3 regions of the Anabaena sp. CCY 9910 genome follow, and region 1 is predicted to be linked to each of the others. Evidence: predicted binding sites of a transcription regulator. Region 1 holds the regulator's gene; each other region holds the start of a gene.
What was found. Region 1 encodes NtcA, which controls nitrogen genes in cyanobacteria. Its sites were predicted from a motif close to TNTGTANNNNNNNNTACANA; they were not measured.
Positions count from the first base shown of each region.

Region 2: glnA (type I glutamate--ammonia ligase) is a predicted target of NtcA. The motif match lies at 5,320-5,339, and genes of this name have one in related genera.
Region 3: ACM5QX_RS12935 (cell division protein SepF) is a predicted target of NtcA. The motif match lies at 6,047-6,066, and genes of this name have one in related genera.

Region 1 covers NZ_CAWUDJ010000004.1:92,476-100,543, reverse strand. The annotation lists gene ACM5QX_RS05430 (polyribonucleotide nucleotidyltransferase) at 1-1,410, shown strand, start outside; gene ACM5QX_RS05425 (hypothetical protein) at 1,800-1,928, shown strand; gene ACM5QX_RS05420 (DUF3146 family protein) at 2,229-2,492, shown strand; gene ACM5QX_RS05415 (pre-16S rRNA-processing nuclease YqgF) at 2,559-3,005, opposite strand; gene ACM5QX_RS05410 (DUF3084 domain-containing protein) at 3,279-4,769, opposite strand; gene ntcA (global nitrogen regulator NtcA) at 5,097-5,768, opposite strand; gene fabI (enoyl-ACP reductase FabI) at 6,483-7,259, shown strand; gene hisB (imidazoleglycerol-phosphate dehydratase HisB) at 7,402-8,031, shown strand.
Region 2 covers NZ_CAWUDJ010000010.1:29,887-37,954, reverse strand. The annotation lists gene ACM5QX_RS10295 (pilus assembly protein PilB) at 1-597, shown strand, start outside; gene ACM5QX_RS10290 (Crp/Fnr family transcriptional regulator) at 1,064-1,747, shown strand; gene ACM5QX_RS10285 (M61 family metallopeptidase) at 2,316-4,100, shown strand; gene apcB (allophycocyanin subunit beta) at 4,595-5,104, opposite strand; gene glnA (type I glutamate--ammonia ligase) at 5,464-6,888, shown strand; gene ACM5QX_RS10270 (hypothetical protein) at 7,051-7,254, opposite strand; gene ACM5QX_RS10265 (class I SAM-dependent methyltransferase) at 7,510-8,068, shown strand, end outside.
Region 3 covers NZ_CAWUDJ010000014.1:56,804-64,871, forward strand. The annotation lists gene ACM5QX_RS12900 (SDR family oxidoreductase) at 1-531, shown strand, start outside; gene ACM5QX_RS12905 (SRPBCC family protein) at 599-1,162, opposite strand; gene ACM5QX_RS12910 (hypothetical protein) at 1,482-1,676, shown strand; gene der (ribosome biogenesis GTPase Der) at 1,933-3,294, shown strand; gene ACM5QX_RS12920 (energy-coupling factor transporter transmembrane component T family protein) at 3,415-4,341, shown strand; gene pipX (transcriptional coactivator PipX) at 4,854-5,132, shown strand; gene ACM5QX_RS12930 (YggS family pyridoxal phosphate-dependent enzyme) at 5,129-5,797, shown strand; gene ACM5QX_RS12935 (cell division protein SepF) at 6,172-6,768, shown strand; gene proC (pyrroline-5-carboxylate reductase) at 6,867-7,679, shown strand; gene ACM5QX_RS12945 (DEAD/DEAH box helicase) at 7,828-8,068, shown strand, end outside.

The DNA.
Region 1 (8,068 bases):
GACGAAATTAAGAAAATTCTGGCTCAATTTGAACTAACCAAACCCGAACGCGATGCCGCGTTGGATGTTGTTAAAGATAATATTGCCACAGCGATCGCCGAACTCCCAGAAGAAGACCCAATTCGGGTAGCTGCAACTGCCAACAGCAAAGCCCTGGGCAACACTTTTAAAGACATCACTAAATATTTCATGCGCCGTCAAATCGTCGAAGATAACGTGCGTGTTGATGGTCGGAAACTCGATCAAGTGCGTCCGGTTTCTTCTCAAGTAGGTGTCTTACCAAAACGTGTCCACGGTAGCGGATTATTTAACCGAGGACTGACTCAGGTATTATCAGCTTGTACTTTAGGTACTCCTGGTGATGCCCAAAACCTCAATGATGATCTGCAAACAGACCAATCAAAACGTTATCTCCATCATTACAACTTCCCGCCTTTCTCCGTTGGAGAAACCAAGCCCTTACGCGCCCCTGGTAGACGGGAAATTGGTCACGGTGCATTAGCAGAGAGAGCCATCTTACCTGTACTGCCACCCAAAGAGCAATTCCCTTACGTGATTCGCGTCGTCTCGGAAGTGCTTTCCTCCAACGGTTCCACCTCAATGGGTTCAGTTTGTGGTTCCACCTTGGCATTAATGGATGCTGGTGTCCCCATCCTCAAACCCGTGAGTGGTGCAGCAATGGGTTTGATTAAAGAAGGTGATGAAGTCAGAGTCCTGACAGATATTCAGGGTATCGAAGACTTCTTAGGTGACATGGACTTTAAAGTCGCCGGTACAGATGCAGGGATTACCGCCTTGCAAATGGATATGAAAATATCTGGTTTGTCTTTGGAAGTTATTGCCCAAGCCATTCACCAAGCAAAAGATGCTAGGCTGCATATCTTGGACAAAATGCTCCAAACTATCGATACCCCACGCACTGAAACCTCACCTTACGCTCCTCGCCTGTTGACTATCAAGATTGATCCAGACATGATTGGTCTGGTCATTGGCCCTGGTGGTAAGACAATTAAGGGCATCACCGAAGAAACTGGTGCAAAAATCGACATTGAAGACGATGGCACAGTAACAATTTCTGCGGTTGATGAAAACAAGGCGAAAAGAGCGCGTAATATTGTCCAAGGCATGACTCGCAAACTCAACGAAGGCGATGTCTATGCTGGACGTGTGACTCGGATTATTCCCATTGGCGCTTTTGTGGAATTCCTCCCCGGAAAAGAAGGGATGATTCACATTTCCCAATTAGCTGATTACCGTGTCGGCAAAGTTGAAGATGAAGTGGCGGTTGGCGATGAAGTAATTGTCAAAGTGCGCGAAATTGACAATAAGGGACGGATTAATCTCACACGCTTGGGTATACACCCAGATCAAGCAGCTGCGGCGCGGGAAGCTGCGGCGGTGAATCGTTAAATCGATTGGGGATTTTAGATATTATCTAAAATCCGCGATGCCTCTTTACGTAGGCATCGCCGTAAAGTTTTTCATTATTGTGAATAATCCCAAGTTCGGCCAATTCGTGACGATATGGTTACTTTGGTTGGTAATAGGTCAACAAGAGGAAAAGGGGCAGGGGGCAGGGAGCAAGGGGGAAAACTGAGACGGAGCTTGTACTCCGCCCCGGTCAAGCGCCCTAGAAGGGCAGGGCTTGTACCCCGAAGTTCTGTTCGTCGGAGACGTTGCCGTAGGCATCGCCGGAAGCCGGCGCTCAGACTTCTCTTCATGTTCCGCTCCGCTCCACGCAGCTACGGTGTACACACAAGTACTATCTGCAAGGGTTTCAGGCGTTATAGCCCCTTAAAATGTCATTACGAGCGCAGCGAAGTAATCACATAATCCCGTGGTTTTTGCGATTGCGTCGTCGTTCCTCCTCTCTACGAGACGCTAACGCGAACGCAATGACAGGTTTTCATAGCGATCGCACAACCTAAAGCTAGATGACGAAACCAAGTACTAAAGGGAATTTTCAGACTTGTGTGTACACCTTAGGCTCCACGCAGAGGGGAAGGGTTTGCTCCCCCTGCTCCCTGCTCCCTTCCCCCCTGCCTCTTCCGGTCAATTGTCTTCTACCATGACCAATTACCAATTACCATAAGTTCGATATACGTAAACCTATTTCAACCATAAGTAATCACTTTGTCAGTTTGTCGATTTGAGCGAAGTTTGGTAAATAAAAGAAATAGCTTACTAGTTAAGCTTGTGCTTTTGTTCCATACTTAACACCAAGCATTGTGAGTGCTAAACCTTTGCCAGAAACTACCGCCCATGTCAAAATCATTCGCCAATCCTGGCAACACGGCTTCCTAGAAGGTGAAGTGAGTGCTGGTGATTTTGAGTGGCATTTCCAGTGGCATTTTCGTCGGGGAGAACTTTTGGTAAAGCCTTCCCAAGGACGCGCTTTAATCAAAGAACCCCTCGGCCGCTTCTTGGAACAGCAAGATTACCAACTAGAGCCAGGAGGGGACTATGCTTTTAAGATTCGCGCACAATTGTGAAACGTGGGCAGGAGGCTGGGGACAGGGGAGAATAACTATTGACTATTGACTATTGACTATTGACTATTAACCATTAACCGATTCTGTGAGGCGACTGAGATATCTTTCGATTAAGAGGATGGCAACAATATCATCTATAGGGCGGGGAGGCTGACGCATTCCGTGGGGTAATAACTTGATTAGTCCTTGGGGTGGATACATCTGCCAATAACGATCGCGTGCCTCTAAGGTGCTATAACGCTCGTCTACTAAGACAATATTTAATGCCTCAGCTAATTCTTGCTGTAGTTGCTGTTTCCAGCGTTTGGCTGTGGTTTGGTTGCCCATAACTAGCATAGAAATGGGAAACTGTTGTCTTAGAGTATTAATGATAGCGATCGCATCTGCGGCAGCAACTACTTGATGATAATATAGTTGCCGATCTAATCCCATCACCGCTAAACCACATTTATCTTTACCTGGGTCAAAACCTAAAATAACTGGTTGTGTAGGGGAAAAATCAGTTAAATTCATCATAAATACAAAAATAATTATTCAGAATACAAATAGATTTCGAGCAATATATATATTTATTGATTAACTAAATGTTTTTAATATAGCTGTTGTCAGTAGTGTTAGGACATCGATAGACTATACAACCTAGACACAACAGGACTTTTCACCCAATCCCCAGTCCCCAGTCCCCAGCTATATATTTCTAGTATTTTAATTACAACACTCCCTCATTACCCTCAATCCCTGGGAGTTATTTAATATTTTGAAGTGCTCACTCCCCATTTTTTTCATTTAAGTACTCAAAATAACTTTGCCATTTTGGATTGCCACTAGTCGCACTCTCAATGGCCCTGCTGTATAAGTATCTTCAGCAGCGATCGCTTTAATTTCTACTGGTTGATCTAACTGACGCAACAAGGAAACGAAGCGCAGAAAAGTACCATCTATTTGGACACCCTCAACAATTCCCGCATTTCTAGCACGAAATTGAGAAGCAGAAATTAATAAATCTAATCGTTGTCGTAACTGATAAGAGGTCATACTGCGAGGATCGGCTGTAGTTGTAGCCAAAACTTCACTTCCAGAAAATACCAGCACATTTCTGGCTGTATCAGCAAAAAATTCTATCTGGTTTTCTCCTCTGACGTAATTACCAGCTGAGAATATTCTGACTACGTATTCTCGACCATCATTAATTTGCTGAATCAGCTGCTCAATTCTATCTGGGGTGATACGTAGTAGTTCTATATTTGCCGAGTTTGACCCAGGTTCGCTTAATTCTAAACTGGCGTTGCGGTTAGCTTCTTGCAGTAGTTGGAGGATTATCTGACGTGTAGCCGCTACCTGATTAGTCCGAACAACAGCAGAGGCCAAAACTTGACCGCGAACTAATGCTAGTTTGCCTAAACGTAAGTCGCGGTATGACTGATAATATTTTTCCAGTCGCGCCACTTCCTGCTCTAAATAGTCCTGTTGTGTTTCTAATTCTTTGAGCCTTGATTCTCGCTTGGCAATTACCTCTTCTCGCTGTGTAATTTCCAAGTTACGGTTTTGAATTAGTTTATCCAGTTGGGAAATTTTCAGGTCGCGCTGTTGTAGTGCTTGTTGACGGTTAGCTAGTTCTCTGTCCCGTTGTTCTATAGCTTGTTGACGGTTAGCTAGTTCTCTATCGCGTTGTTCTATGGCTTTTTTTGCTTCAGCATATAGCCTGCGACGCTCCGTCTTGAGTTGTTCTACTGCCCCTTGTAAGGCTTGTCTTTGATTGTAAACGCTTTGTAGTTCAGCGATCGCTTTTTGATATTGTGTAACTACTTGTCCCAGTCGGCTTTGGGTGCGCTGGTATTGTGCTTGGGTTTGCGCTAAATCTTGCTGTGCTTTTAATTTTTCTTTTTTGGCTTGATCGCGCTGAGTTTCTACTTGTCTTTTGTCGGTTCTGGTGGTTTCTAGCTCTTGATTAACTTTATTGCGCTCAATTTCTACCTGAGTTTTTTGCTCTTCTGCGACTTTTAGCTGTTCTCGTTTTTGTCTGAGGTCTTTTTGAATATCTTCTAACTCAAAAACCCCTTTCCGCAGTCCTTCATCAGCAATAAATAAAATTGCCAGGGTAGTTGCTGAAATCAGTCCTCCCGTCAAAATTGTCACCAGTACAGCCGTATTTTTGGGGCGTAGATTAAACAGAGAGAGGCGTGCTTTGCCAACTCTTGTGCCGATGCGATCGCCAACAGTGGCAATTACACCTCCCAAAATTAAAATTGCTGCTATGAGGATGTACCCAGTGGTCATCTTCAGCTACCCAATTGAGTCCAGATACAGCCTACTACTTTCAATCATTATTTGTGGAGAATGGGAGGGTGGCAATAGCTGAAGTTACTCAAGATTTTCGATTTACTTCTAACTATGGGTGTCATTGAAAAAAATATAACACGTACCACCTCTCATTATTCCAATTGTTTAAAGAGTTCAGAAGGCAAGAGCCAAAATTCAGTATGGGTTCACCGTCACTTTGAGTTAAATAAACGGATTGAAGAAACCAACTAAATCTATAATGAGCAGGATTTAGCCTATGGTAATAATTAGCCACATTCTGAATTCTGACTCCTGTATTCTTCTTTAAGTGAACTGTCTGCTGAGAGTCACAGGTTTATGCACAGTAATCTTCTTTTTGTGGATGGAAATCATCTTTTTCTCCCGCAGATCCCCTAGTAGCCTAGTAACAGTAACGCGAGTAGAGCCAATTGCTTCGGCGATCGCCTGATGAGATAACTTTAAATCAATAGTGATTCCATCTGCACAAGGAACACCAAAATCACGACAGAGAATTAACAGAAAACTCACCAATCTCGAACCCATATCCCGGTGCGCTAAGGTCTCAATCATCATCTCTGTTTGCAGAATTCGCGAAGACAGACCCCGCAGCATCAACATCGATAACTCGGGATTTTCCTTAAGTGCTTGCTCAACTTGTTCAATTGGTGCAGAAAGCAATTCTACTGGAGTAAATGCCACCGCATGGTAAAACCTATCCGACTTGTTTCCTGTCAACAAAGACAGGACACCAAAAACGCTATTTTCCCGTAGTAGTGCTACTGTAATCTCTTCTCCTGCCTCGTACACCCTGGAAAGTTTCACAGCCCCTTTCAAAAGAAAGTAGACTCGTTCGGCAGGATCGCCAGGAAAAAAGATCGTTTTATTGCGTTCAAACGTTTCGACAACAGGCGGAAAAGCTCCGGTTGCCATCTGACGAAAAACATTTGCTAGGGCCTTATCTTGTGTCACGATCATCTCCCTTCCCCTACCCAATGCCGGAATAACAAAAAACTAAAAACTAATTACCTAAGAATACACCTGAAAAATCAATAAAGCACCGTTAACCTTTCTGTACTTTCCTATACTCAAACGTACAACTTTATGGTTATTTGTTCATAATGATACCCAAATTTTACTATTTTTAGCTAGCAGTTCTTGATAGATACTTCTACTTTCTCTAACCATCAGGTTTTTTGCAGAAAAAATTAAGTAATCTTGAAAATATCTTAAGAAATAACAAACATTTTATTCTAAAAAACGCCCTTAATAATCATCATTTTTGCTAACTATGTATAAAACAAAGATAAAGGGTTTGGATAAGGGTGTAGGGGTATGGGGGTGTAGGGGTGCAAATTTTTAAAACCCTTACACCCAGTCTCAACAGATAACCTGGTTGCGTAAGTCCTATCTTGGTTCAGGCAGGCTGTTCTTGAGTAAGGGGGGAAAAGAAAAATTCTGACCCTCTTTCCTCCCCTACCTCTTCTCCTGGGGACTTCCAAGAAATAAATTATCCAATTTCCGAGAGAAGACATCGCTATTTTCCCCCTGCTCCCTGCTCCCTGCCCCTCCGCCTCTTCGATCAAACAGCAAGAAAATTCCCAACATAACTTGATTACCTCTTCTACTGGGTAGTGATTTCTGTCAAGCTGTACAAATGAATCGATCACATTAATGACAACAGAAATCTCTATGCTGAATCTGACTGGAAAAAATGCCTTGGTTACAGGTATCGCCAATAATCGTTCCATTGCCTGGGGGATTGCCCAACAACTGCACGCAGCTGGAGCCAACCTTGGTATTACTTATCTACCAGATGAACGTGGCAAATTTGAGAAGAAAGTTTCAGAACTCGTAGAACCCCTCAACCCCAGCTTATTCTTGCCTTGTAATGTTCAAAATGATGAACAAATTCAGTCTACTTTTGATACCATCCGCGATAAATGGGGCAGGTTAGATATTCTGATTCATTGTCTAGCCTTTGCTAACAGAGATGATTTGACTGGAGATTTTAGCCAAACATCCCGTGCTGGTTTTGCCACGGCTTTAGATATCAGCACTTTTTCACTGGTGCAGTTAAGTGGTGCGGCTAAACCTCTGATGACCGAAGGCGGTAGCATTATTACTTTGTCATATTTGGGTGGTGTCAGAGCTGTTCCTAACTACAACGTTATGGGAGTTGCTAAAGCGGGATTGGAAGCTAGTGTACGTTATCTAGCATCTGAACTCGGCTCTCAAAATATTCGCGTTAACGCCATCTCTGCTGGCCCTATCCGCACCTTGGCTTCTAGTGCCGTTGGTGGCATTTTAGATATGATTCATCATGTGGAACAAGTAGCGCCATTACGTCGGACTGTGACTCAGCTAGAAGTGGGTAATACAGCCGCTTTCTTGGCTAGTGATTTAGCTAGTGGTATTACTGGTCAAGTCCTGTACGTAGATGCAGGATACGAAATCATGGGGATGTAATAAAATCTGGGTACTGGGTATTAGGGATTGGGGATTAGGTATGAGGAACAAACAAGATGGAAAAAGATATATTTTTTCACCACTTTTTCCTTATACACCCAGTCCCCAATCCCCGATCCCCGATCCCTAATACCTAGCCCCTATGCAAATCAGCGATTATCCCCAACTTAACTTATCCTCAGTCCCTCGGATTGCTTCAGTGCATCGCACAACTGGGGAAACTAATGTGCAGGTTACTGTCAATTTGGATGGTACGGGAATTTGTACAGCAGCTACTGGCATTCCCTTTTTAGATCATATGTTGCATCAGATTTCCTCCCACGGCTTGATTGATTTGGATGTCCAAGCCCAAGGAGACTGGGAAATTGATGACCACCACACAAATGAAGATGTGGGTATTACTTTAGGTCAAGCTTTGGCTAAGGCATTAGGCGATAGAAAAGGTATAGTCCGCTTTGGTAATTTCCTCGCACCTTTAGACGAAGCTTTAGTGCAGGTAGCACTGGATTTTTCTGGTCGTCCTCACCTCAGCTACGGCTTACAAATTCCTACCGAACGTGTGGGAACTTATGACACCCAATTAGTTAGAGAATTTTTTGTGGCATTAGTCAACCATAGCCAAATGACTCTGCACATTCGCCAATTAGATGGCATTAATTCCCATCACATTATTGAGGCGACATTCAAAGCCTTTGCTAGAGCAGCCAGAATGGCTATAGAAGTCGATCCTCGCCGCGCTGGGACGATTCCTAGTTCTAAGGGGGTTTTGTAAGCAGCAGGGGAGGCAGAGGGGGCAAGGGAGCAGGGGA
Region 2 (8,068 bases), on a different contig from region 1:
CAAGTACAAGCTCCAGAACTATTCAGCCCTATTGAATCACTACTCAATTTACCCTCTAGGAAACTATTGGAGGAATTGCTGGGACGAGTTTTAGGTGGGGGGATTGGTCGCTTATATCTGGAAAGACAACCATATAAAGGGAGAATTATTTGGAGTGACAATGGAGTCTTACAGTCTGTATTGGAAAATTTACCCCTCTCTGTTTTTCAAGGCGTACTTAATGAATTAAAACGTTTTGCAGGGTTTCCTCTTAGTACACTCGCAGAACCACAACAGATAGAGAAGGAATGCCAATACCAAAACAATAGTTTATTATTACGCATACGTGTCATGCCAGGAATAAATGGCGAAGAGGCCACACTGCAAGTACTAAGGGGGGCAGCTCTAAAATTTTATCAGCAGCAGCAATTAGATCGTCTGAGTCGAGATGCTATAGGAATTTCTCAACAACTCAGCTATAAGTTGCATGAATTACATCAACGATTACTGTTGAATCCTCACCTCAAAGCCGAGCAATCAGAGGCTTTGTCTACCCTTACTCGAATAGTTGAAAGCTTAGGCCAAAAAGTCACAATACTGACGGCAAATAATCAATGACTATCAGACGGAGAATCATCGTGCTGTCAGTAAAACCTCTGATTTCGATCTTTACCATAATTGTTATGTTGTAATGACCAACCAGACTATCTTTTACAGAGCTTCTGGTTAACAGTTGGCTAATTAGACATTGATAATGTTTGTGGGAGTTGGTCATCAGGAATGGTAAATAGCAATTACCCTTCAGACTTTCCTATGAGACGCTCCGCCAACCAGCAGTGTCTCTTCAAGAACGTTATGAGCGCTCAGTTAACTTCAGAAATTCACGGCGGAAATCTATAGTTATTATTACTTATGACCAAAACGAAATTACTATGGCGGCTTGTTTAATATAGATTCTGTGTTCTGAGAAATGACTTTTAAACTCCCACTAATTTCTTTCTCATCTATTGCTATATTTCGACGTTAAAACTTATAGTAGATGGCTTAATTCTCAAATAACAAGTTCATTTTTAGTAGATATTTCATGCAAACTGAGGTTTTTAGTGATATTTTCCCCTTATTGAGTACAGCCACTCCACAAACCTTAGAATGGCTACTCAATATTGCAATTGATCATGAATATCCCACTGGCAGAGCGGTTTTAATGGAAGATGCCTGGGGTAATGCCGTTTATTTCGTTGTCTCTGGATGGGTAAAAGTCCGGCGTACCTGCGGGGATGATTCTGTAGCTTTAGCAATTTTAGGAAGGGGTGATTTTTTTGGAGAAATGGCGATTTTAGATGAATCTCCCCGCTCAACAGATGTAATTGCTCTTTCACCAGTTAAGTTACTCAGTATTTCTAGAGAACGTTTTATTCAAATTTTATTTAAAGACCCGCAATTGCATCATAGAATGCTGCAATTAATGGTGCGACGATTACGACAAATTAACCAACGTTTACAAATCCGTTCTTCACCACCTGCTGTGAAATTAGCCCATACCTTAGTTAGTTTGGGTGAGAGCTATGGTCAAGAATCAGAACAAGGTAGGGAAATTTTTAATATTCCTTTTAAGGACTTAGCAGAAGTTACAGAAATCGGTGTTGAAGAAACTAGCAAAATTATGGATAAATTGCACGATAAAGGGTGGATAAAAATTGACAGTGCTAATAATATTATCTATTTGATCAATTTCAAACAACTGCTGAATTTAGCTGGAAAAGTCTAATAAAAACATTGTTGTTCAAACTGTTTTTTATAGTTTGTCCTCAGCACTAAAACACCTGATATTAGAGAACTAACGTCTTCATGTAAGCATATTAAACGAACAATACAAGCGTATTTATACTTGTAAATGTGGTTTAATGGATACTATGTTATTTTGACATACTGATATAACTAAGGTGCAAAAAGGGTTTAGGTATTGGATCTTAGAAAAAAGTATTCCGGCTTCTGCTTACTGAATTATTATGTAAATATTAAATTTTGAGTATACGTTAACGAAGTTTAACGTAACATAATTGAATGTCATGTTTATTTGATAAATAACCTCTGAAAAATGTATTTTTAATGCTGTAGCAAGTCTGCGCTAAAAGCGTAAAGTCCAGCAATTGCAAGCTATAGAGACTTTTCTTTTAGTACACTGAGTAATGTTGCCCGTGTCATAGCTCATAGCATTAATGCACCTCTAAATACTGAGTCTGCATTGCTTAACTATTGACTATTGACCAGTAACTATTAACTATTAACTATGTATGGATTGACTTTTGACTCAGAACTATCACTCTTAACTACAGATGACTGAAGCGACAGCACCTCGTATCGATATTGGCGTTCAGGACACCGTGCCGACGATTAATTATTTGGTGGCAATGCCCCAACCAGAGACGCATCTATTTGAGGTGAGTTTGCAAATCGTAAACTATTCATCACCAATTCTTGACTTAAGAATGCCGGTGTGGACACCAGGATCATATTTGGTGCGAGAGTACGCCAAGAATTTACAAGATTTTACTGCTTTTGCAGGAGATAAGATTTTACCTTGGCGGAAAATCAGTAAAAACCACTGGCAAATCAATAAAGGTGATGTGTCAGAAGTAACGGTGCGTTACCGCATTTTTGCAAACGAACTATCAGTGCGGACAAATCATTTAGATGCTACCCACGGTTATTTCAATGGGGCAGCATTGTTTTTTAGACTACCAGGATGGGAAAACTTACCAATTTGTGTGACTGTCATACCACCGTATCCCCAATGGCGGGTAACTACTCCTTTACCTACAATTGGTGAGCAATCTAATACTTTTTATGCTGCTGATTTTGATACCCTTGTAGATAGTCCTTTTGAGATTGGTGAACACCAGTTATATCAGTTTGAGGTGTTAGGAAAACCTCATGAATTGGCAATCTGGGGACAAGGAAATTGTCAAGTACAGCAGCTGATTAGCGATACCCAAAAAATTATCCAGGTAGAAGCGCAGATGTTTGGCGGATTGCCTTATGAGCGATACGTCTTTTTGCTGCATTTATTTGCTCAAGCATACGGTGGTTTGGAGCATAAAAATAGCTGCTCTTTGATTTATCAGCGTTTTGGCTTTCGCTCCCAAGATAAGTATGAACGCTTTATTCAATTACTAGCTCATGAGTTCTTCCATCTATGGAATGTTAAGCGAATTCGTCCCCAAGCCTTAGAGGTATTTAACTACGACCAAGAAAATTACACACCATCTCTGTGGTTCTGCGAAGGAACTACCAGTTATTACGATCTACTAATTCCTTTACGAGCAGGCATTTATGATGCTAAGACTTATTTAAATTATTGGAGTAAAGAGATCAGCAGGTTACTTACGACACCAGGGCGGAAAGTACAAACACTTTCTGAGTCGAGTTTCGATGCTTGGATTAAACTTTATCGCCCAGATACAAATACTGGTAATTCGCAAGTCTCCTATTATTTGAAGGGGGAAATGATATCTTTGCTACTAGATTTGCTGATTAGAGCGCGGTATCGTAATCAGCGATCGCTTGATGATGTGATGCGTCAAATGTGGCAAAAATTTGGTCAAGCTGAAATTGGCTATACTCCAGAAGAATTACAGGTGGTGATCGAATCAGTTGCTGGAGTCGATTTGACTGATTTCTTCGCACGCTATATTGATGGCACAGAAGAATTGCCCTTCAATCAGTACTTAGAACCGTTTGGCTTGCATTTGGTAGCAGAGAGAGAAGAAGAACCTTACTTAGGGGTGAAAGTAAACACGGAAAATGGTCGGGAGATGATCAAATTTGTCGAGGCTGGTTCGCCTGCGCAAATGGCAGGAATTGACGCAGGTGATGAGTTGTTGGCTATTGCAGGCATCAAAATCACAGCCCATCAATTGAGCGATCGCCTTAAAGACTATCAAGCCAATGATACTATCCAGGTAACAGTTTTTCACCAAGATGAGCTGCGTACCTATCCTGTAACGCTAGGAACACCACGTCCTACCAAGTATCAGCTACTGGCGATACAGAATCCTAACGCGACGCAGCAAGAAAACTTTGCTGCTTGGTTGGGTGCTGCCATCTCTACTGTTAGTTGATAACCACAGACGAATAACTCTTTTGTGTTCCCTGTAGTTCACAGTCAGGTGCGGAAAGAAACAACCTATACAAGTGAGGGAGATTAGTCAAGTTATGGCAGATAACTCTCCCTCATCCCCTTTACAGATTCATTTTAAATTTCATTAATGGAAATATTATTTATAACTTTTTACTAAACTTTACACAATTTAATTTACGTAAAATCTAGAGTAAATTTTTATGTTTAATTTATAGCTGTTGATAGTTGACTGTTGACAGACCGGGAAGCCTTTTATTGTCAGGGTTTTATTTTAGCTAGAGCTATATCTTTGTTTACCTAAATTTATACTCAAAAGATATTACGTAATACTTAAAAAAGTAAACGCACCTTGTCAATACAGCCAAAGTGCGTTGTTTGAAATCAGTTTCTTGATATTGAAAATCAACCAGACAACGAAAACTAGACAAAAAACAGATTGTAAATCATACCTCCTGCCTTTTGCCCCCTGCCTTCTTAAACATCCCGCTCGCTTAATTCACGAGTAATGTGGTCAAATGGCTCCTCAACAAAAGCAGCGTTGGCAATACCTGTACTTGCAACTTGTTCCTTGACCAAATCCTTGAGAATTTGTACACCGCGAACTGTAGGGCCAATGGGTACACCCAAAGAATTGTACGTTTCCCGCAAGCCTTGCAGCACCCGCTCATCTAAAACATTGGTATTACCAGCAACCAGCGCATAAGTAGCGTAGCGCAAGTAGTAATCCATATCCCGTAAACAAGCCGCTAGACGACGAGTTGTGTAGGCATTCCCACCAGGGCGAATTAACTCTGGCAGCTCTTCAAACAACTTAGAACCTGCTTGCTTGACCAGTGCAGCTGCGTTGGAGTTAATCGCGGCGGCTGCTTGGACACGAGCCGTACCACTGTCAAAATAATCTTTGAGGGTATCGATCGCATTTCGGTCAAAATACCGACCAGCTACGTCATAATTCTTAATTAAGCTTGTTACTGCATCGCGCATTCCTTCTTCTCCCAATCTTTGCTATCTATGGTTTGATATTAATTTGGTTGCACTACGCACCAGTAAATTTTTGTGCTATTAAAAATAGATTCGGCACAAAAACAATCTATCTGTTACTTAAGGATTTTATGCCAAAGTTGACCCCTATGAGATTAACTTTCTCCCTTTTGTGCAGATGTCGAAAGAAAGGTTAATATTACCTGTAATCCAGACGTTCTGTAACAAAGACTACAAAACCATCTAATGTTTAGAATCTAGGATATTTCAGGTGTGTCATCAACTTTGTTCCGCTCAGTAGGGTTTAGATGCTTTGGCAGATTCTGGTTTGAATTTAAGAAATTGGCAGAGAAGGAGTAACAATGACAACCTCACAAGAAGTCTTGAAGAGAATTCAAGATGAAAAAATTGAGCTGATTGACCTCAAGTTCATCGACACCGTAGGTACTTGGCAACACCTCACCTTGTATCAAAACCAAATCGATGAAAGCTCCTTCACCGATGGCGTACCTTTTGACGGTTCCAGCATCCGGGGTTGGAAAGCAATCAACGAGTCAGACATGACAATGGTTCTCGATCCTAACACTGCTTGGATCGACCCATTCATGGAAGTACCAACCCTAAGTATTGTTTGTAGCATCAAAGAACCACGTACAGGAGAATGGTACAACCGTTGTCCACGGGTTATTGCTCAAAAAGCAGTTGATTACTTGGTTGCCACAGGCATTGGTGATACAGCATTCTTTGGCCCTGAAGCTGAATTTTTTATCTTCGATAGCGCCCGCTTTGCCCAAACCGCTAACGAAGGTTACTACTTCCTCGACTCCGTAGAGGGTGCTTGGAATTCTGGTAAAGAAGGTACAGCAGATAAACCCAACTTGGCTTACAAACCACGTTTTAAAGAGGGTTATTTCCCTGTTTCGCCCACAGATTCTTTCCAAGACATCCGGACAGAAATGCTGTTGACGATGGCTAAATTAGGCGTACCCATCGAAAAACATCACCACGAAGTTGCTACTGGTGGTCAGTGTGAACTCGGTTTTCGCTTCGGTAAGTTAATCGAAGCTGCTGACTGGCTGATGATTTACAAATATGTCATCAAGAACGTTGCCAAAAAATATGGCAAAACAGTCACCTTTATGCCAAAACCAATTTTTGGTGATAACGGTTCTGGTATGCACTGTCACCAATCTATCTGGAAGGATGGTAAACCCCTCTTTGCAGGTGATCAATATGCTGGCTTAAGTGAAATGGGACTGTACTACATTGGTGGTCTTCTCAAGCACGCCCCAGCACTTTTAGCAATCACCAACCCCAGCACCAACTCCTACAAGCGTCTAGTTCCTGGTTATGAAGCGCCAGTTAACTTGGCTTACTCCCAAGGAAACCGTTCTGCTTCCATCCGCATTCCTCTGTCTGGCACTAACCCCAAAGCCAAGCGTTTAGAGTTCCGTTGTCCAGATGCTACCTCTAACCCCTACTTGGCATTTGCTGCCATGCTGTGCGCTGGTATCGATGGTATCAAGAACAAAATTCATCCTGGTGAGCCATTAGATAAAAATATCTATGAACTTTCTCCAGAAGAATTGGCAAAAGTTCCTTCCACACCTGGTTCTTTAGAACTAGCATTGGAAGCGCTAGAAAACGACCACGCTTTCTTAACAGATACAGGCGTATTCACCGAAGACTTTATCCAAAACTGGATTGACTACAAACTCGCTAACGAAGTTAAACAGATGCAACTGCGTCCTCATCCTTATGAGTTCTCTATCTATTACGACGTTTAATTAACACCTGTTAGCAATTTATATCTGAGAGTCAAAATCTTGCCACCCTTATGGGTGGTTTTTTGTCTTCTGTAAAAATTATGTATAAGTACATTAGGGGAAGTAACTCATCGTTGAAATTACTTCCTCTAATAACAACCATGACTTAAACATGAGTAAAACTTAGCTCATCGAAGCATTACTACGACCATAAATCGTGCGGGTGGTGGGATCGATCTTTCCTTGAGTTGGGTTCCAATAGTGGGACAGTTCTTCAGCAGGAAGACCGAGTTCTTGTGCGGAACGCATCAGCATGGATTGTTGACGATTCTTCACTTGCTGATATTGGCGCATCATAATTGCACGAGATTTTTCTTGAATAGACATACCACAGTCCTCCTAGTGATATTAATTGGATTTGACCCTTTACATAATTAATATAGCGAAAATTCTGTATCTTATGCTACGAAATTGGGTATCTGTTACAATTTTTAATATTGTTGCGATTATTAATTGCGCTTCTACCTATTTAAATGCAGCTATGACGGATTGCTTGAAGTACTTTTTCCGCAAGTAAACGAACTATTCGTTACAATTGTTTACATAAAATTTTTAAAAGTAATGGATTCCTAAGCAATCGTCATGTCTAATAATTTGACTAAGCTGACTTACCAAACTCTTCAACAGGGTAAAAATTACTTTGGCCTGGCTCACAAAACATTAAGCGCACAGTTAAGAGACATAGTTTATCCCACATTGAGGCAGACTAAACCGATACCCAGGGAGGTTATAACCAAACTGCAAGATAGATTCAATCAATTACTAGAAATAGATTGGCTGGAGGCTGAAAAAGGGGTGTATCCAGCAAGCTTGCTATTTGATAATCCTTGGGAAGATTTTTTCCGTTACTATCCCCTTGTATGGCTAGACTTACCGCAAATCTGGGAAAGAGTTCAACAAAAAAAATACCAAGATTTTTCTTCGGGTATAGAGACAGAAGGTTATCCTAGCTACTACGTACAGAATTTTCATCACCAAAGTGATGGCTATTTGAGCGATTTGTCAGCCAATTTATATGATTTACAGGTAGAAATCCTTTTTGGTGGAACAGCTGACCCCATGCGGCGGCGTATTCTGTCTCCTCTCAAGGATGGGCTAAAAGTATTTGATTCTGTATCACCAAGACAGATTCGCATTTTAG
Region 3 (8,068 bases), on a different contig from region 1:
TCTCATGTTAAACAACTGATATATACAAGCAGCTATTCAGTTTATGGTAACAAAAATGGTGAATGGGTAGATGAAGAAACACCTACTACACCCGTCAGCCGAAATGGAGAAATTCTTCAGGAAACAGAAGATATTTTACTATCAGCTTCTAGCGTCAATCTTCGTGTTTGTATCTTACGTTTAGGAGGCATTTATGGAGCCGGACGGGAACTAGTGAAAATATTTAGTAGAGTTCCCGGTACAACTCGTCCTGGTGATGGCAGTGATGCCACAAACTGGATTCATTTAGATGATATTGTTGGGGCTATAGAATTTGCCCGCAACAACTCGTTACAAGGCATTTATAATCTAGTAGATGACGCGCATTTACCTAGTAGAGAATTGTTAGATACTCTGTTGAGTAAATATAATCTCGCTCAGGTAATTTGGGATGAGACCCTCAAGAGTAATCGTCCCTATAATGCCAAAGTTTCCAATCGCAAAATCAAAGAAGCTGGATATCAATTGATTCATCCATATACGGTTTTTTAGGATGGGGAATTGGCAGAATAATATTTTACTCAGCAAGGATTGAACACTCTGCTATTGCCAACACCAATCAGAAATTAACAGAATTGGAGATAACTTGTCGCATTTTCCGCATATTGGCAGGTAGTTCAAAGTTCATCGCTTGTTGGATGAAAATAGAAGGTACAGGAATATTAGGGGTAGCTTGCACACCATAAATTAGCAGGGTTCCGTCGCCACAATCTTTCAGTTCTAAATTGGCTGTGAAGTCAACAAAAGTCCCTTTTTCCATACGGAATTGAATTTTATGACCTATGACTTCGACAACATTGAGATAAATTTCGACTTGAGCTGTGAAAAAGAAAAATGCCTTTTGTGCTGCTTGATACAGTCGTTTAACTTCCCCACGCTGTAAAACTTCGCTCTTGGTGATGTCTGGAAAGTATTGTACCCAGCGAGGATAATCAGTGATTTGCTGCCAGACCTGCGATCGCCTCAAGGGCAAGTACATACAAGCAGACACAGCACCACCCCAAGCAGTATGTGATCGTGTTTCTACTAAGATTTCACCCTGCATCAACAAGCTTTGCTTTTCTTGACTCCAAGTCATATTTGTACCTGCAATAACTGGGTCTGAAATATAAGATGCAGACATAATTTAGATTCACTCCTCAACTTATCCACCTTTGGAGTTGAATGAAAAACCATTCTCAGGCATCAAATTCAACATACCCAATTTTAGTTCCAGTTCAACACACAAGTTTTCCGGAACTAAATATTTTTAGGTTATTTTTCAGAAAATTTACGTAAAAAACCGTATATCTAACTACTATATGAAATTTATTTAAAGCTCTTCAGTAAAAAACCAGATCCCGGACTTCTCCAAGAAGTCCGAAATCTAGACAACTCGAATTGCAGAAAATCCCTGTTACCTTGACAATATAGAGCAAACTTGAAAACTAAAGGAAAAAGTAGTGAGCCAATCTTCCTTAAACCGCAGATTAATCCAGCTTCTAGGCGTGATTCTAGGCATTGGTATAGCTATCTGGCTGCTAAGAGGCTTTGGTATTCTCACCTTTATTCCTGGCGGAGTAATTTTATTATTTTTTCTGGCGGCGATCGCGATCGGTCTAATTGCTTATGCTCAAAAAACTTGGTGGCGTTTTTAATATAGGGGTGTAGGGGTTTAGGGGTTTAGGGGTGTAGGGGTTAGAAAAAGAACTGTATTAATAAGGTATCTTGACTTAAATTATTGGTTGTTTCCTCTACACCCTTACACCCTTACACCCTCACACCCATACACCCATACACCCTCACACCCGATCTCAACAAAAATCTAGGTGCGTAATTCCTAGCTAAATCAAAACTTAAAGTAGCTAAAATGTAGAGATGTGATATAGTATCTCTCTTACTTACCCTTGGTTTATGGGACTGCCAATTGTTGCAATTATCGGTCGCCCAAATGTGGGCAAATCAACCCTGGTTAATCGTCTCGCCGGGGAACAAACGGCGATTGTCCACGATGAACCGGGTGTGACACGCGATCGCACTTACTTACCAGCCTACTGGAGCGATCGGGAATTTCAAGTAGTAGATACAGGCGGCTTAGTCTTTAACGATGACACAGAATTCTTGCCCCTGATCCGCCAACAAGCATTAGCTGCCCTCCACGAAGCCAGCGCGGCTATTTTCGTTGTGAATGGTCAAACAGGCCCCAATTCGGCAGATGAAGAAATTGCCGAGTGGTTACGCCAACAACCAGTACCAGTCTTCTTGGCAGTTAACAAATGCGAATCCCCAGACCAGGGATCGATTCAAGCCTCCGAATTTTGGGAACTGGGACTAGGTGAACCTTACCCAATCTCTGCAATTCATGGCAACGGTACAGGCGAATTACTTGACGAACTCATTAAACACCTTCCTCCGACTACAGAATTAGAAGAAAATAACGAAATCAAAATTGCCATTATTGGCAGGCCAAATGTTGGCAAATCAAGTTTATTAAACGCTTTTGCTGGGGAGGAACGGGTAATAGTCAGCCCCATTTCTGGGACAACCCGTGATGCGATCGATACTTTTATCGAACGAAATGGGCAGAACTACCGCCTCATCGATACAGCCGGGATTCGCAAAAAGAAAAGCATTGACTATGGTACGGAATTCTTTAGTATTAACCGTGCTTTTAAAGCCATTCGCCGCGCCGATGTAGTTTTGTTGGTCATAGATGCCTTGGATGGTGTCACCGAACAAGACCAAAAGTTAGCAGGCAGAATTCTCGATGAAGGTAAGGCTTGTGTCGTCGTCGTCAATAAATGGGATGCCGTTGAGAAAGACTCCTACACTATCTACGACTACGAGAAAAATCTGGAAGCGCGGCTACATTTTACAGAATGGGCTGACACTATCTACGTCAGTGCGGTCACAGGACAACGGGTAGAAAAGATTTTAGAGTTGGTGACTAAAGCCAATGAAGAACACAAACGCCGCGTTAGCACATCAGTGATTAACGAAGTTCTGGAAGACGCAGTTAGTTGGCACTCTCCCCCAACCTCTCGCGGCGGTCGCCAAGGGAGAATTTACTACGGTACACAAGTCAGCACTCAACCACCCACCATTGCCTTATTTGTCAACGAGGCTAAACGCTTTAACGACAACTACCGTCGTTACATTGAAAGGCAATTCCGCCAACAATTAGGCTTTAAAGGGACTCCCATTCGCTTACTGTGGCGCAGTAAAAAAGTTAGAGATGTGGAAAGCGGTAGCGCTAATCGGGCAACTCGCGTTTAAGATTTGTCAATGGTCATTAGTCATTAGTCATTGGTCATTAGTCATTAGTGTTTAGCTATGAACTGTTGACTATTGACTATGGATTATTGATTATGAACTATTGACTATGGACTATTGACTATGGACTTACTGCGATCGCTACCTTTAGGATTATACTTAGAACAACCGCAAACTTGGCTACATAAACTCGATCCGCGAGTCAAGTTTATCTGGTTGATGAGTTTTCTTACCAGCTATAGTTTTGCCAATAACTTCTGGCGTGTACTACTGGTAGCATTATTAATCCTTTTTACTGTCATTGCCAGAATACCCAGGCGAGTGTGGCAACAGCAGATGGGTTGGTTGCTAACATTATCATTTTTTGTGTTGGCGATCGCTGCCATTAGTCCTGATGGATTGGGTGTAGACTATCAATCACGCCTACCAGCTAACCTACAAGTTTTAACCCAGCCAGCCAATACAAATAATTCTGCCACAGCAACAGAACAATTAAAGAGTAGTAAAAGCTATACTTACGTGCTGTTTCACAAAGGCCCGGTGAGAGTAACTCGTCGTTCTTTAGATTTAGCGGTGCGCCTAAGTACAATTATATTCACTGTTATCTACAGCACCAATTTATACCTTTTGACAACCGCACCAGAGGAAATTACAGCTGGTGTAGAAAGCCTCATGCAGCCTCTACGACGATTCAAAATACCTGTAACTGAAATTACCTTGACTTTAACTTTATCCTTGCGTTTTATTCCCTTAGTCTTAGAAGAAGTGCAGAACTTAGTCCGTTCTGTTATGACTAGGGCGATTAACTGGAAAAAATTGGGCTTAAAAGGTGCAGTTAAAGTTTGGTTGATTGTCGCCGAGAGACTGTTAGAAAATTTGCTATTAAGGGCATCACAAATGGCCAGCGCCATGATGGTACGCGGTTTTACCAGTCCCAACGAACATCGAGTCCCTTGGCACGAGCTACGCTTAAAATTACGGGATTGGTTAGCGATCGCCTCTTTAACCGTATTCTGGGGAATTAGAGTGGTCTTTGGCAATCAAATTTAATAGCAGCTAGGAGAAGACACAGGGAAGCAACTGACAACTGACAACTAAACTAATGACCAATTACAAATTTCCTCTAAAACTGTAGCAATGCAGACTGTTGTTAGGAACAGTTATTAGGAGAATGCGCCTGTGGGCTATTTTGCTCCAACAAACGATAATTATGGCAACATGGAGAGAAGTTAGAGTAAACAGCAGTATGAGAGTCTGTGCCTACAACTTCAGAGGGCGCATCCCCATGTCACTGGACACCGCAAACAAACGCATCAGGGATTTTCAGCGTTGTCGATAATTTTCCTATTCCCCTGCTCCTCCGCAATTGCTCCCCTACCTCTTCTCTTAGCATCTTCTACCTACAGGGATGAGATCAAGGTCTTTACAAGCTCCATTTAAGGGTAAAATTTGCTGATTCTCACCTGACTTTATGCAAATATTCCGGCACAAGAGGTATTATTGTCCGAATATTTGTCTTTCACTGCGAAAAAAAATTATAGATTCTCCTACTCGATTGATAGATGAATCCAGAAAACTCGGAAACCTACATAAATCACCCTACTTGGGGTTTGCTATATCGGATCTGCATGGTTGATGAAAGCCAGGATCTGTTCACAACACTTTACGCTCAACGCTTATTCTTTCTAGTAGGGAATGACATTAAAGCTATAAAGTTTCAACCGATAGGACGCACTGAGGCAAGAATGTTGTTAGAAAATCGCTTGCGTAATTTGCGCCGCAATGGTCAATCACAGGAGTACGATCAGCTTCAGAGTGTTTTCCAACGCACCTTCCAATGATTAGTTCGATCAACGAACGTATTACTCAAATTCGGGCTTCCCTACCGCCTTCAGTCAGGCTAATTGCTGTCACAAAGCAAATGCCGACTGAAGTTATTCGTGCTGCTTATGCTGCTGGTGTCCGCGATTTTGGCGAAAATCGTATCCAAGAAGCTGCTAGTAAGCAAGCCCAGTTACAAGACTTACCGGATATTACTTGGCACTTTATTGGACATTTGCAAGCGAACAAAGCCAAAAAAGCTCTAGAACAATTTCAATGGATTCACTCTGTAGATAATTTGAAACTAGCACAGCGTTTAGACCAATTAGCGCAACAGCTAGGAGTCAATCCTCAAGTTTGTCTACAGGTGAAAATCCTCCCAGATCCCAATAAGTCTGGTTGGAGCGTACCAGAACTGCTGGCAGATTTACCCGCACTCAACCAGTGTAAAACTTTACAAATTCAGGGTTTAATGACAATTCCACCTTTTGGTTTAAATGATGAGAAAATTCTTCATGTATTTAATAGCACTTCCAAATTAGCAAAAGATATTGCTGAACAAAACTGGGATCATATTCACATGGAGCAGTTATCGATGGGTATGTCAGGGGACTACCAACTTGCAGTACAAGCTGGAACAACGATGGTACGATTGGGAACCATATTATTTGGCCAGCGTACTTAAGACGTATTACTCAGATTTTTTTTCTAGTATCAAATAGCCCTGGGTATGAATTACGGACAATAATTTTTCATACCAGTGTAATAAATTACAAAATTTTTACTGTAAACAAAAGTAAATAATCACGAGAAGGCACTAAAAATAACTTTAGTCAACTTTCTTTCGGATAATTGTTGGGATATAATCTTGACTCAATTATTGTATCTAGGTTAATGTACAGGCGTTCCCAATAGCGCCAGTCCATTGCCAATAGCAGTAGTAGATGCTACAAATAGCGATAAAATTAATAGGCTATTTGCCCTTTGTAGCTAGTTAAACAGCTACATCAACGATTAACCGGATAATTAGAGGCAATTTGCAGAAGGAGTGCAACTAATATGAACAATATATTTTCTAAACTGCGAGACTTTGTTGGTCTCAATGAGCAGGTAGAATACGAGTACTACGAAGAAGAAGCAGATACAGATAACTACCAAAACCTGTATCAACAAGAAAATCCCCAACCAGCACCAGCAGAGGCTGCCCCAAACAATCGACGTTGGCGCGAACCCATGACTACAATGGGTGATGACGTAGCAACAGGAACAAAATCTGCGATGGGGAATGTGATTGGTATGCCAGGAGCAATTAACGGGATTTCTGAAGTATTAGTGCTTGAACCTCGTACATTTGAAGAAATGCCCCAGGCGATTCAAGCATTGCGCGAACGTAAATCAGTAGTGCTGAACTTGACCATCATGGACCCAGATCAAGCACAAAGAGCTGTTGATTTTGTTGCAGGTGGAACCTACGCGCTAGATGGACATCAAGAACGTATTGGCGAAAGTATCTTTTTGTTTACCCCCAGCTGTGTGCAAGTTAGCACCCAAGGTGGCGTTATTCATGAAGTACCCCAACCCCCAGCACGTCCAGCACGTCCGGCTCCAACTAATCCACCAGCTTGGGGCAACGAAACCAACCGGATGGCACAATAAAGTTAAATTAGTCATTAGTCCATAGTCAAGAGTCCAAATTAGAAAATTTTTGACTATTGACTATTGACTATTGATTAACGAATAACGACTAACGACTAATGACTATAAAATTTGGTTTAATTGGTGGCGGGGTAATGGGAGAAGCGCTCTTATCCCGCCTTATTGCGCGGGGAATTTATCAACCATCAGAAGTCATAGTCAGCGAACCGCAAACAGCGCGACAAGCTTTTTTACAACAAAAATATCATGTGGGTGTGACTACAGATAACAGTTTGGTATTCACACAAGCTCAAGACGTTGTATTCTTGGCGGTGAAACCACAAGTGTTTAGTGCGATCGCTCAAGAATTAGCAGATACAGTATTCACAGACCATTCCCCCCTTGTCGTCTCTATTCTCGCAGGGGTGTCTTTAAGCCAGCTAGAAGCGGCATTTCCCCAATCACCAGTCATTAGAGCTATGCCCAATACCCCAGCCACTGTAGGCGCAGGGATGACCGCTATCTGCTCTGGTGCTTATACTTACGCCCAACATCAGAAATTGGCGCAACAGATTTTTTCGGCAGTGGGGGAAGTAGTGGAAGTTTCCGAAAGTTTGATGGATGCAGTCACTGGGCTTTCTGGTAGCGGCCCGGCTTATGTCGCTTTATTAGTAGAAGCCCTCGCTGATGGGGGAGTAGCATCTGGTTTACCCAGAGGAATTGCCAATCAACTGGCGTTACAAACTGTGCTAGGAACAGCCCAATTATTACACGAAAGTAAACTCCACCCAGCCGAACTCAAAGACCGTGTTACCAGCCCTGGCGGTACTACCATTGCGGGGATTGCCCAACTAGAAAAAGCGGGATTTCGTTCAGCCTTAATTGAAGCCGTCAAAGCAGCTACCTGGCGATCGCAAGAATTGGGAAAATAGTCCATAGTCCACAGTCCATAGTCCATAGTCCAATACTACTGACTAATGACTAATGACTATTGACTATTGACCATTGACTCTTAACTAATGTCGAAGTTGACAAAAGACTCGTTAATATAGTAAACAGTCTGGTTGAAAAATTAATTGAGTGAATTATCCCGCGCCGTCTCCCGAACTGGACTTAGGGTTGATATTTCCCTTTGATCTGGATCAGTTTCAAAAAGATGCGATCGCGTCCCTTAACGCGGGACGCTCTGTTGTCGTGTGTGCGCCCACAGGTTCGGGCAAAACTTTAGTAGGAGAATATGCCATTTATCGTGCTTTAGCACGGGGGAAGAGGGTGTTTTACACCACTCCCTTAAAGGCGTTATCTAATCAAAAATTACGTG